Regions from separate parts of the Burkholderia sp. FERM BP-3421 genome, predicted to be linked through region 3. Evidence: predicted binding sites of a transcription regulator. Region 3 holds the regulator's gene; each other region holds the start of a gene.

Region 1 (4,061 bases), 420 kb from region 3:
CGCAAGGTGGTCGCGCAGTTCCGCGCCTACGACTCCTACGAGCACGCGATGACCGACTACGCGTCGCTGCTCAAGAACAACCCGCGCTACGCGGGCGTGTTGAACGCGGGCGGCACCGCGGAAGGCTTCGCGCACGGCATGCAGCGCGCCGGCTACGCGACCGATCCGCACTACGCGAAGAAGCTGATTTCGATCATGCAGCAGCTCGGCTGAACGAAATCGAACGGTCGTTCGTGGCATTTGGGCCGCGCCGGGCTTGGGCTCCGCGCGGTTTTAACGTTTGCTTAAAAAATAAAAGCCGTTTTCGATCTAAACTTTGGCTTGCTGTTGCCGCTAAATGTGAGAGACCAGCGGCCGGGCCTGTTTTGTCCCGGTCAATCGGCGCCCCGGGGCACGCTGGGCGCAAACAAGAAGACGAACATCGGCAAGCCATGAATACCGAACAGTCGACGGATCATGATCAGGATGCTGCGCATTCCGGTCATGACTACGGCCGCCGCAATCCGCTGGAAATCGGCGTGCAATTGCGCAACCTCGTCAATCGCGGGGATTTCCTGACCGTCCAGTACCAGGGCGGTCAGCTCGTTACCCGACTCCTCGATGTCGATGTCGGCGCCCGAACCTTCGTGTTCGATTGGGGCGCGCTGGCCGAACAGAACGCGGGGATCCTCGCCGCGCCGCGCTGCATGTTCCTCGCCTCGCCCGAAGGCGTGCGGGTCGAATTCGCGACCGCGGCGCCGCGCGAAACCCGCTACGAGAACCTGCCGGCCTTCGAGGCCGCGTTCCCCGAGGTGCTGTACTGCGTGCAGCGCCGCGAGTATTTCCGGGTCGACGCGCCCGTGCTCGATCCCTACGTGTGCCGGGGCAGCCTGCCCGACGGCGAGAGCTTCCTGTTCGAGGTGCACAACCTGTCGCTCGGCGGTCTCGGCCTGCGCACCGCGGACGAGCGGGTGGCCGCCCTCGAGGTCGGCGTGACGCTGCCCGACGTCGAGTTGAACCTGAACGGCCACGGCAAGCTGTCGCTCGACCTTCAGCTCGTGTCGCACCGCGCGACCGACGCGCCGAACGGCACGCGCCGCTACCAACTGGGCTTCCGCTTCATGTCGCTGCCGGGCAGCGCGGAAAACACGCTCCAGCGCCTGATCACGCAGCTTGAAATGAAGCGCCGCCAGCTCGCGCGCGTCTGATCCTGCGCGCGCGCCGCCCCGCCCGGGGCGGCCGCGGTCCTTACTGCGGACGGAAGGCGTGCCGCGCGCCGCCGATGCAGTCCACGCGCGGCGTCACCTGCTTGTTGAGCCGGGCGGGCCGCAAGTCGCGCCCGTCGTCGGGGGCGACGATCGGGATCCGGGCCGTGTTCAGGCCGTCGATCAGGGTGTCGAAGTCGAGCGGCGACGGCTGGTAGCCGCGCAGCACGAAGCACGAAATCATGAAGCAGTGATCCCACGCCCAGCGGTCGTGCCAGGTGAAATCGCGTTCGCTCCAGACGGAAACATGCGCTTCCGACGCGATGCCGTTCACGCTGCCCTGCACGTAGAACTCGGGCGCGAGCACGATCAGGTAACGGGTGCGGTAGGTCAGGAAGTTCAGCAGATCGAGACCGACCGACTTGGGCATGTGCTCGATGCAGTCGCCGATGATGCACAGATCATGGCAATCGTCCGGCTTCGCGAGCAGGGCCGGCCAGGCCTCGCCGACGCGGATCTCGTCGTACAGCGCGCCCAGATCGAATGCCGTCACGTACGACGGGGCGGCCTCGATGCCCACGCGACGGCACGACGGCGCCGCGTCGCGGGCCATCCGCCCGTACTTGCCGGCGCCGCAGCCGATGTCGAGCAGGCTGTCCGGCGCGATGGCCGCGATCAGATGGCGGACGATGCCGTCGAAATTGTTGAACGAGCCGGGCACGGTTGACTCCTTGCGAATGAGGCCCGGCGCGGGTGGGCCGGTGACGGAACGGCTGCCGCGCGGGGGGCGGGACGCGCGGCGGAGCGCATCGACGCGGCGCGGCGGCGGGCCGGGGGCGCCGCCGATATGGAAGCATCCGCCGGGCTCGGAAACAAGCCCCATCCAGCCTTCCCGGCGGGATTCCGGACGAGACGCCCGCGGCCCCGCGCCGGGCCTGGACGGCGTCGAGGGCGTCCGGCCGGAAGCGCCCGCCGGGCAAGGGCCGGCGCGTCGCGCGGGCGGCGTTCGCGCACGGCCTCGCCGGCTGGCGTTTTCGTGCGTTTTTCGCTCAACTTTTTCCGTCCGCCGCCGTTATATCGGGAGTCACGCAACCCGGCGGCCGCGGCGCGGCCGGCTCACCAGCAGGATCGCGCATGTCCAACAATCTCATGTATATCGCCACCAGCGGACTGAATGCCGCGATGTGGGGTATTACGACGACGGGCCAGAACATCGCCAACTCGGCGACGCCCGGCTATTCGGTCGAACGCCCGGTCTACGCCGAGACGAGCGGCCAGTACACGAGCAGCGGCTACCTGCCCGCCGGCGTGACGACCACGACGGTGCAGCGCCAGTACAACCAGTACCTGGCGAACCAGCTGAACAGCGCGCAGACCCAGGGCGGGGCCCTGACGACGTACTACAACCTCGTCTCGCAGCTGAACAACTACATCGGCAACCCGACGACCGGGATCTCCACCGCGATCACGAGCTACTTCACGGGGATGCAGAGCGTCGCGAACAACCCGTCCGATCCGGCCACGCGCCAGACCGCGCTCAGCAACGCGCAGGTGCTGGCCAACCAGATCACGGCCGCCGGCCAGCAGTACGACGCGCTGCGCCAGAGCGTCAACACCCAGCTCAGCAACACCGTCACGCAGATCAACAGCTACACCTCGCAGATCGCGCAGCTGAATCAGCAGATCTCGGCGGCGAGCGCGCAGGGCCAGCCGCCGAACCAGCTGATGGACAAGCGCGACCTCGCGCTGTCGAACCTGTCGCAGCTGACCGGCGTGCAGATGGTGCAGAACAGCGACGGCTACAGCGTGTTCATGTCGAACGGACAGCCGCTCGTCGTCGCGGGGCAGAGCTACCAGCTCGCGGCCGTCACGTCGCCGTCCGATCCGACCGAGCTGACGATCGCGTCGCAAGGCGTCGCGGGGGCGAACCCGCCGGGGCAGACCACCTACCTGCCGGAATCGTCGCTGACGGGCGGCACGCTCGGCGGCCTCCTGTCGTTCCGCAACCAGACGCTCGATCCGGCCGAAGCGCAGCTCGGCGCGATCGCGACCAGCTTCGCCTCGCAAGTCAACGCGCAGAACAGCCTGGGTCTCGACCTGTCGGGCAATGCGGGCGGCGCCCTGTTCAAGGTCGGCGCGCCGGTGGTGTATGCGAACCAGGCGAACACGAGCAGCGCGACGCTGAGCGTATCGATCATGAACGGTTCGCAGCCGACCACGAGCGACTACACGCTGGCGATCAACAACGGCAACTACACGCTGACCGACCGCGCGACCGGCAACGTCATCGGCGCGCAGCCGGTGGGCTCCACGATGCCGATCACGATCGGCAACCTGCAGCTCAACGTGAACGGCACGATGAACGCGGGCGATTCGTTCACGGTGCAGCCGACGCGCGGCGCGCTCAACGGCTTCGGCGTCGCGACGACCAACTACTCCGCGATCGCGGCGGCGTCGCCGGTGCTCGCGCAGAAAGTGTCGACCAACACCGGCACCGGCACGATCACGCAGGGCTCGGTGAGCGCCGGCTACCAGATTCCGGCGGGCGGGGTGACGCTCAGCTACAACGGGACCACGACGCCGCCGTCGGTGTCGGGCTTCCCGAACGGTTCGGTGGTGACGGTCAACACCGCGCCGCCGCAGTCGTTCAACATCGGCACGGGGCCGGGGCAGGTGCAGTCGGTGCCGTACAGCGCGCTGCAGGGCAACGCGATGACGATCACCGGCACGGGCGGCCTGAACGCCGTCACGGTGACGATGGCGGGCGCGCCGGCGAACGGCGATACGTTCACCATCGGCAAGAACACCAACGGCGCGAGCGACCCGCGCAACGCGCAGGCGCTGGCCGCGCTCGTCAGCGCGAAGACGCTGAACAAC
Region 2 (4,061 bases), 370 kb from region 3:
CCGTCGCCGGGATCGGCCGCCCCCGGGTCGCGCCCGCGCGTGTCGTCCGGCTCGATCAGCCAGTCGAGCCGCGCGCCCGGCCACACCTCGCCGATCCAGCGAAACTGGTCGGTCGCCAGCAAGTCGAGCTGTTGGCGCACGATCGGCAGCGTCGCCGGATGCAGCGACGACGCGAGCGAGGCGGGCGGATCGGCACTCGCCTCGCCGCGCGTCGCGCCCTGGGTCGCGCTGCTGCTCAAGGTCTTGGCGTCCGGCTCCGGCGTTCCATAGGCGCCGGCCGCGCGGGCGGGCGGCGCGCCCGCTCCGGATTGGGCCGGGTTCTGCGGCGCGGCGGAGGCGCCCTGCGTCTGCGCGCCGGCGTCGCCCGCCGGCCGGCCCGCCTGCGGCAAGGGCAGGCGCGCGGCGAGCGCCTCGGCGAGCGGATCGTCGGGCGCGGGCTGCGCCCCGCCCGGCCGCGCCGACGCAAACACGCCGTCATCCGCGAATTGCGCCTGCGGCTCGCGCGCGAGCATCGCGAAGCTGCGCTGGCCGGCCAGCCATTGGGCAAGATGGGATTCGTAGAACAGGCCGCTGTCGGCCACCGCCTGCACGAGCGCGCTGCTCAGCGCCGCCGCGGGCGAAGCCGGCGCGCCGCCCGAGGCCTGCGCGCGCGCCGCGGCGTCGGCCGGCGCGCCGCCGGCTGCCGCCGGCTGCTGCGCGATCGCGGCCTGCGGACTCGGCCCGCTCGGCAACAGGGGCGCGTTGCCCAGCACCGGCGCGCTCGCTTCGCCGCCGAAACGGGAAATCGCATCGAGCGTCAGCGCCACCTCGGACAGCACCGCCTGCGCCGACGCGAGCGGCGGCCCGGCCGCGCCGGCCGGCAGCGGCGCGGGCGCGGCCGTGCCCGACGCGGTCGCCGAGGTGCCGACCTGCGGCGTCGCGGCGCCGGCCGACGGGGCCGTCACGGGGGTATTCAGCAGGCTGTCGATGCGGCTCGCCAGGATGGCGGCGGCAACTGTGTCGATACCGGTCATCGTGAATCCTGGCGCGGGCCGGAGAGAAAGCGGGACGATTCCGCGCAGCGGCCGTCCAGCGCGACGGGCGCCGCGCGGCGCCGGCGCGTGTGCATCGGACGGTCAGCGACGCGCCTGGTACAGGTCCTTCAACACCTTGGTCGAACGCCCGGTTTCGAACAGCGCCGACAGGCGCGCGACGTCGGGGCTCGCGAGATCGCGGATCGCCGCGTCGTCGGCGAGAATCTGGCGAATCAGTTCGTACTTGCGGCCGCGCTCGGACTCATCGAGCGCAATCCCCGGCCCGGCGGCCTCCTTCAGGCTGTCGACGAGCCGCAGATATTCCTCCTGCAACCCGCCCAGCGCCTGCCACTCCTCGCCGCGGGCGGCGATCAGCATGCGGCCGGACACGGCCGCGATCGCTTCGTAGCGTGCGATGTATTCGGCTTTCGGGCTCATCTCGGCAATTCCGTCCCGGCTTGTGCGCTCATCTTCGCGAATTCGGGCGCGATCCCCGTCCAGGCTTCCTCGAGCGTGGCGAGCAGCCCGTCGACCTCGACCAGCATCGGTTCGCTCGATTGCACGTTGGCTTCGAGCAGCCGGCGGCTGATATAGGTGTAAAGCGCGTCGAGCCGGCCCGCGATCTCGCCGCCGACGTCGAGGTTCAGCGATTGCTGCAAACCGTTCTCGACGATCCGGATCGCCTTGCCGATCGCATCGCCGCGCGCCGCGACATTGCCCTGTTGCAGATGCATCCGCGCCAGCGCGATGGCTTGCCGCGCCCCCTGGTACAGCATGGCGATCAGACGATGAGGGTTCGCGCCCATCACCCCTGTTTCGACGCCGACCCGAGCATAGGCGCTGGCTCCAGCGTGTCCTGGGGAAAACATGGCGGCCTCCTAATTTTGAGATAAGTGGCGTAGGTCAGGCCCGCCGCCGCGCAGCGCACGGTGCGAGAAGGTCTACCGGAGTTATCGGAAAGGAATGTAAAAGCTTTAGGGAAAACGCCCGGAAAACACCCCGAAACCGACTCAAACCGACATTTGCATGATGTCGTTGTAGGCGCTCACCAACTTATTGCGCACCTGCAGGCCGAACTGGAAGCCGATGCCGGCCTTCTGCATGTCGACCATCACGTCGTTGAGCGACACGTTCGAGGCGCCGATCTCGAATGCCTTGGCCTGTTCGAGCGAGCGCTGCTGGTCACCGCTGATCTTGTCGAGCGAGGCCTTCATCGCGCTCGCGAAAGTGCCCGCCGTGGCCGCGCCCGATCCCGCCAGGGCGGCGCTGGGGCTGGCGGTTCCGCCCGACGCCTGCGCGGCCATCGCCTGCATCTGTTGCAAAGCCGAAGCGATTCCGTTGACGGGGGCAGTCATGTGGTTCTCCGCGAAAAAGCCGGCCGGGTCGAGGGCCGGCCGTCGTCCGGTGGCGCGCCCGTCGCGGGGGCCATGCCGGATTGCGAAAAAGCATAGCAGCCGGGCTCGCATCAAAGCCGCGAAAGTACGGGTGAAACCCCGCTCTATTCCTCCGATCAGCCCGCACGCGCGTACGGATAATCGCATCGTGTCAATGTGCGCCCGCTCGTCCGAACGGGCCCTAAGCCCGCTTGGAGAACACCGAAGCATGGATTCGCAGGCCAACTCGCTGATCAACCCCGATGCCCGCGCGAGCCTCGCCGCCACGCCGCCCAATGCCGCGGCCGCGGCCGGCGCGCTGCCGGGCGGCGCAGGGGCAGGCGCGGACTTCGGCCTGGGCGGCTTCGCCGAGCGCTTCTCCGGCCTGTCGCGGATGCGCACCAACCCGCGCCTGCCGTTCATCATCATCACCGCGCTCGCGATCGCCGCGATCGTCGGCCTCGTGCTGTGGAGCCGCGCGCCCGATTACCGCGTGCTGTACAGCAACCTGTCCGACCGCGACGGCGGCGCGATCATCGCCGCGCTGCAACAGGCCAACGTGCCGTACAAGTTCGCCGATGCCGGCGGCGCGATCCTCGTGCCGTCGAACCAGGTGCACGAGACGCGCCTGCGGCTCGCGTCGATGGGGCTGCCCAAGGGCGGCTCGGTCGGCTTCGAGCTGATGGACAACCAGAAATTCGGCATCAGCCAGTTCGCCGAGCAGGTGAACTACCAGCGCGCGCTCGAAGGCGAGCTGCAGCGCACGATCGAATCGATCAACGCGGTGCGCGGCGCGCGCGTCCACCTCGCGATCCCGAAGCCGTCGGTGTTCGTGCGCGACCGCGAGGCGCCGTCGGCGTCGGTGTTCGTCGACCTGTACCCGGGCCGCGTGCTCGACGAGGGTCAGGTGGCGGCGATCACGCGGATGGTCGCGTCGGGCGTGCCCGACATGCCGGTCAAGAACGTCACGATCGTCGACCAGGACGGCAACCTGCTGACCCAGCCCGCCGCCGCGAGCGGCCTCGACGCGAGCCAGCTCAAGTATGTGCAGCAGGTCGAGCGCAACACCCAGAAGCGCATCGACGCGATCCTCGCGCCGATCTTCGGCGCCGGCAACGCGCGCGCGCAGGTCAGCGCCGACATCGATTTCGCCAAGGTCGAGCAGACCTCGGAGAGCTACGGCCCGAACGCCACGCCGCAGCAATCCGCGATCCGCAGCCAGCAGACCAGCACCGCGACGGAACTCGCGCAGAGCGGCGCCTCGGGCGTGCCGGGCGCGCTGTCGAACACGCCGCCGCAGCCGGCGTCCGCGCCGATCGTCGCGGGCAACGGCCAGAACGGCGCGCAGTCGACGCCGGTCAGCGACCGCAAGGACTCAACGACCAACTACGAGCTCGACAAGACCGTGCGCCACGTCGAGCAGGCGATGGGCGGCATCAAGCGGCTGTCGGTCGCGGTGGTGGTCAACTACCAGCCGAGCGCCGACGCGAAGGGCCACGTGACGATGCAGCCGCTGCCCGCGCCGAAGCTCGCGCAGATCGAGCAGCTCGTGAAGGACGCGATGGGCTACGACGAGAAGCGCGGCGACTCGGTCAACGTGGTCAACAGCGCGTTCACGACGGCCGCCGATCCGTACGCCGACCTGCCGTGGTGGCGTCAGCCGGACATGATCGAG
Region 3 (4,061 bases):
TCGCGGCGGGTTTTTCCGCGCAGCTGGTGCGCATGATCGTCGACAACCTGCCGGACGGCGACGAGTCGGACAGCTTCGACGCGGCGTCCGAATGGGCGCGCTCGGTGCTGGCCGCGAACCTGCCGGTGCTGGAAAGCGAGGATGCGCTGATGGAGCGCGGCGGCGTGTTCGCGCTGATGGGACCGACGGGCGTCGGCAAGACCACCACCACCGCGAAGCTGGCGGCGCGCTGCGTGATGCGCTTCGGCGCGAGCAAGGTCGCGCTGCTGACGACCGACAGCTACCGGATCGGCGGCCACGAGCAACTGCGCATCTTCGGCAAGATCCTCGGCGTGCCGGTGCATGCGGTGAAGGACGGCGGCGACCTGCAGCTCGCGCTGACCGAACTGCGCAACAAGCACATCGTGCTGATCGACACGATCGGCATGAGCCAGCGCGATCGCACGGTATCCGACCAGATCGCGATGCTGCACGGCGCGGACACGCCGGTGCAGCGCCTGCTGCTGCTGAACGCGACGAGCCACGGCGACACCCTCAACGAAGTCGTGCAGGCCTACCGCAGCGCGGCGGGCCAGCCCGACCTCGCGGGCTGCATCCTGACCAAGCTGGACGAAGCCACCCATCTCGGCGGCGTGCTGGACACGGTGATCCGCTACAAGCTGCCGGTCCACTACGCATCGACCGGCCAGAAGGTGCCGGAGAACCTGTACGTCGCCACCCGTAAATTCCTGCTGAAGAGCGCGTTCTGCGTACCGCGCGACGGCTCGCCCTTCGTGCCGCAAGACGAAGACATGCCGTCGCTGCTGGCCGCGCTGACCGCCCGCTCGAGCGCCGAGCTCCATGAGGTGCGATTTGGATAAACGCATGACCGATCAGGCTGAAGGCTTGCGGCGTCTGCTCGCCGGCCGCTCGTCGCGCGTCGTCGCGGTGACGGGCGGCCCGGCGGGGGTCGGCTGCACCTCGACGGTGGTGAATCTGGCGGCCGCGCTCGCGGCGCTCGGCAAGGACGTGCTCGTGGTCGACGAGCGCGCCGACGTTCATTCGGTGGCGGCGACGCTGTGCGGCGCGTGGCTGCGCGAAGGCGAGCCGGTGCGCCACGAGCTGGGCTTCTCGGTGCTCGGCGCCGCGCGGCTCGCCCGCGCCGGCTACGCCGAGCACGATCCCGCGGAGTGGCTCGACAACGCGGCGGACATCGTGCTGGTCGATGCGCAGCTCGACGCGCACGGCGCGTTCTCGCCGCTCGCGCGCGACGCGCACGACGTGCTGGTGGTGATGCGGGTGGCCGCGCAGTCGATCACCGAGGCGTACGCGTGCATGAAGCGGCTTCATTACGCGCATGCGGTCGCGCAGTTCCGCGTGCTGATGAATCACGTGCAAAGCCGCGCGGACGCGAAGGCCGCGTACGACAACCTCGCGGGCGTCGCCGGGCGTTATCTGGCGGTGTCGCTGTCGGAGGCGGGCTGCGTGGGGGTCGATCCGCTCGTCGAGCATGCGCGCGAGCTGGAGCGCACGGTGGTGGACGCGTTCCCGACCGCGGCGGCCGCGCGCGATTACCGGCAGATCGCGTCCGATCTGCTGTATTGGCCATTGCGTCCGGGGCCGGGCGCGGGTCGGGTCCGGGCGGGCAATCCGGCGTTTGAGCGGGGTGCGGCGCAGGCCGCATGAATGTCACAGGCAAGAGAGGGCATGATGTACAACGCTCAAGGAAAGATATCCCAGGACGAAGTGTTGACGCAGTACGCGCCGCTCGTGCGGCGGCTGGGTCTGCAACTGGTCGCGAAGATGCCGGCGAGCGTGGATCTCGATGATCTGATCCAGGCCGGCATGATCGGCCTGCTCGATGCGGCGGGCCGCTACAAGGAAGACCAGGGGGCGCAGTTCGAGACCTACGCGACGCAGCGGATCCGCGGCGCGATGCTCGACGAGCTGCGCAGCAACGACTGGCTGCCGCGCAGCCTGCGCAAGACCTCGCGCGAAGTCGAGCATGCGGTGCACCAGGTCGAGCAGCAGCTCGGCCGGCCGGCGAGCGAGACCGAGATCGCGGAGCACATGCAGATGCCGCTCGACGAATTCCAGTCGATGCTGCAGGACCTGCATGGCAGCCAGCTGATTTACTACGAGGATTTCGACCGTTCGGCCGACGACGAGCCGTTCCTCGACCGCTACCGGGTCGACCATGCCGACCCGCTGTCGGCGCTGCTCGACGACCACCTGCGCAACGCGCTCGTGGAGGCGATCGAGCGCCTGCCGGAGCGCGAGAAGCTGCTGATGTCGCTGTACTACGAACGGGGCCTGAACCTGCGCGAGATCGGCGCGGTGCTCGAGGTCAGCGAGTCGCGCGTGTGCCAGTTGCACAGCCAGGCGGTTGCCCGGCTGCGCGCGCGGCTGCGCGAACAGGCCTGGGTCGGCGCCGAGCACTGAGCGGTCGGACCGCGATCGGTCGGGCCGCGCATGGTCGGGCCGCGTATGGTCGGCGTGCGATCGGGCGGAAAACTTCATTCCGATTTGCTACAATCCTCCCTCGTTTCCGAGGAGCGTTGCGACGGGCTCGGTCCCGCCAGGCTCGGAAACCTTCAATGAGCGGCCGCGCGATGCGCACGGCCGCGACCTGAACGGCGCTCACGTCACAATTTTCTAGAACTTACTTAGAAAGGAGGGCGTGATGAACGCCGCTGTCATCGATTCCAATTCCTCGAAAGACTACCTCGTCGCCGACATGAGCCTTGCCGCCTGGGGCCGCAAGGAGCTGAACATCGCCGAGACGGAAATGCCCGGCCTCGTGCAGATCCGCGACGAATACAAGGCGCAGCAGCCGCTCAAGGGCGCGCGCATCGCCGGTTCGCTCCACATGACGATCCAGACGGGCGTGCTGATCGAGACGCTGAAGGCGCTCGGCGCCGACGTGCGCTGGGCCTCGTGCAACATCTTCTCGACCCAGGATCACGCGGCCGCCGCGATCGTCGAAGCCGGCACGCCGGTGTTCGCGTTCAAGGGCGAGTCGCTCGACGAGTACTGGGAATACGCGCACCGCATCTTCGAATGGCCGAACGGCGAATTCGCCAACATGATCCTCGACGACGGCGGCGACGCCACGCTGCTGCTGATCCTGGGCGCGAAGGCCGAGAAGGACCGCTCGGTGATCGCCAAGCCGACCAACGAGGAAGAAGTCGCGCTGTACAAGTCGATCGCCGCGCACCTCGAGGTCGACGGCAGCTGGTACTCGACGCGCCTCGCGCACATCAAGGGCGTGACGGAAGAAACCACCACCGGCGTGCACCGTCTGTACCAGATGGAAAAGGACGGCCGCCTGCCGTTCCCGGCGTTCAACGTCAACGATTCGGTCACGAAGTCGAAGTTCGACAACCTGTACGGCTGCCGCGAATCGCTGGTCGACGGCATCAAGCGCGCGACCGACGTGATGATCGCGGGCAAGGTCGCGGTGGTCGCGGGCTACGGCGACGTGGGCAAGGGCTGCGCGCAGTCGCTGCGCGGCCTGGGCGCGACCGTGTGGGTCACTGAAATCGATCCGATCTGCGCGCTGCAGGCGGCGATGGAAGGCTACCGCGTCGTGACGATGGAATACGCGGCGGACAAGGCCGACATCTTCGTGACGGCGACCGGCAACTACCACGTGATCGGCCACGACCACATGAAGGCGATGCGTCACAACGCGATCGTCTGCAACATCGGTCACTTCGACTCGGAAATCGACATCGCGTCGACGCGCCAGTACGAGTGGGAAAACATCAAGCCGCAGGTCGACCACATCATCTTCCCGGACGGCAAGCGCGTGATCCTGCTGGCCGAAGGCCGCCTCGTGAACCTCGGCTGCGCGACCGGCCACCCGTCGTTCGTGATGTCGAACTCGTTCGCCAACCAGACGCTCGCGCAGATCGAGCTGTTCACGCGCGGCGAGCAGTACGAGAACAAGGTGTACGTGCTGCCGAAGCACCTCGACGAGAAGGTCGCGCGCCTGCACCTCGCGCGCATCGGCGCGAACCTGACCGTGCTGTCGGACGACCAGGCTTCGTACATCGGCGTCGCGAAGGAAGGCCCGTTCA

The links. Region 3 encodes FliA, which starts transcription of late flagellar genes. Its sites were predicted from a motif close to CTAAAGTTTNNNNNNNNNNNGCCGNTA; they were not measured.
Region 1: the regulator FliA is predicted to act here: its motif matches at 2,233-2,259, upstream of flgK (flagellar hook-associated protein FlgK).
Region 2: the regulator FliA is predicted to act here: its motif matches at 1,965-1,991, upstream of fliS (flagellar export chaperone FliS).

Annotation. Positions count from the first base shown of each region.
Region 1 is NZ_CP117782.1:2,855,596-2,859,656, reverse strand. Features, by position in the region: gene flgJ (flagellar assembly peptidoglycan hydrolase FlgJ) at 1-213, shown strand, start outside; gene Bsp3421_RS28890 (flagellar brake protein) at 432-1,187, shown strand; gene Bsp3421_RS28885 (class I SAM-dependent methyltransferase) at 1,228-1,905, opposite strand; gene flgK (flagellar hook-associated protein FlgK) at 2,319-4,061, shown strand, end outside.
Region 2 is NZ_CP117782.1:2,905,869-2,909,929, forward strand. Features, by position in the region: gene fliK (flagellar hook-length control protein FliK) at 1-1,013, opposite strand, end outside; gene Bsp3421_RS29135 (flagellar protein FliT) at 1,116-1,451, opposite strand; gene fliS (flagellar export chaperone FliS) at 1,448-1,882, opposite strand; gene fliE (flagellar hook-basal body complex protein FliE) at 2,024-2,368, opposite strand; gene fliF (flagellar basal-body MS-ring/collar protein FliF) at 2,616-4,061, shown strand, end outside.
Region 3 is NZ_CP117782.1:3,272,186-3,276,246, forward strand. Features, by position in the region: gene flhF (flagellar biosynthesis protein FlhF) at 1-860, shown strand, start outside; gene Bsp3421_RS30855 (MinD/ParA family ATP-binding protein) at 853-1,665, shown strand; gene Bsp3421_RS30860 (RNA polymerase sigma factor FliA) at 1,687-2,421, shown strand; S-adenosyl-L-homocysteine riboswitch at 2,524-2,628, shown strand; gene ahcY (adenosylhomocysteinase) at 2,663-4,061, shown strand, end outside.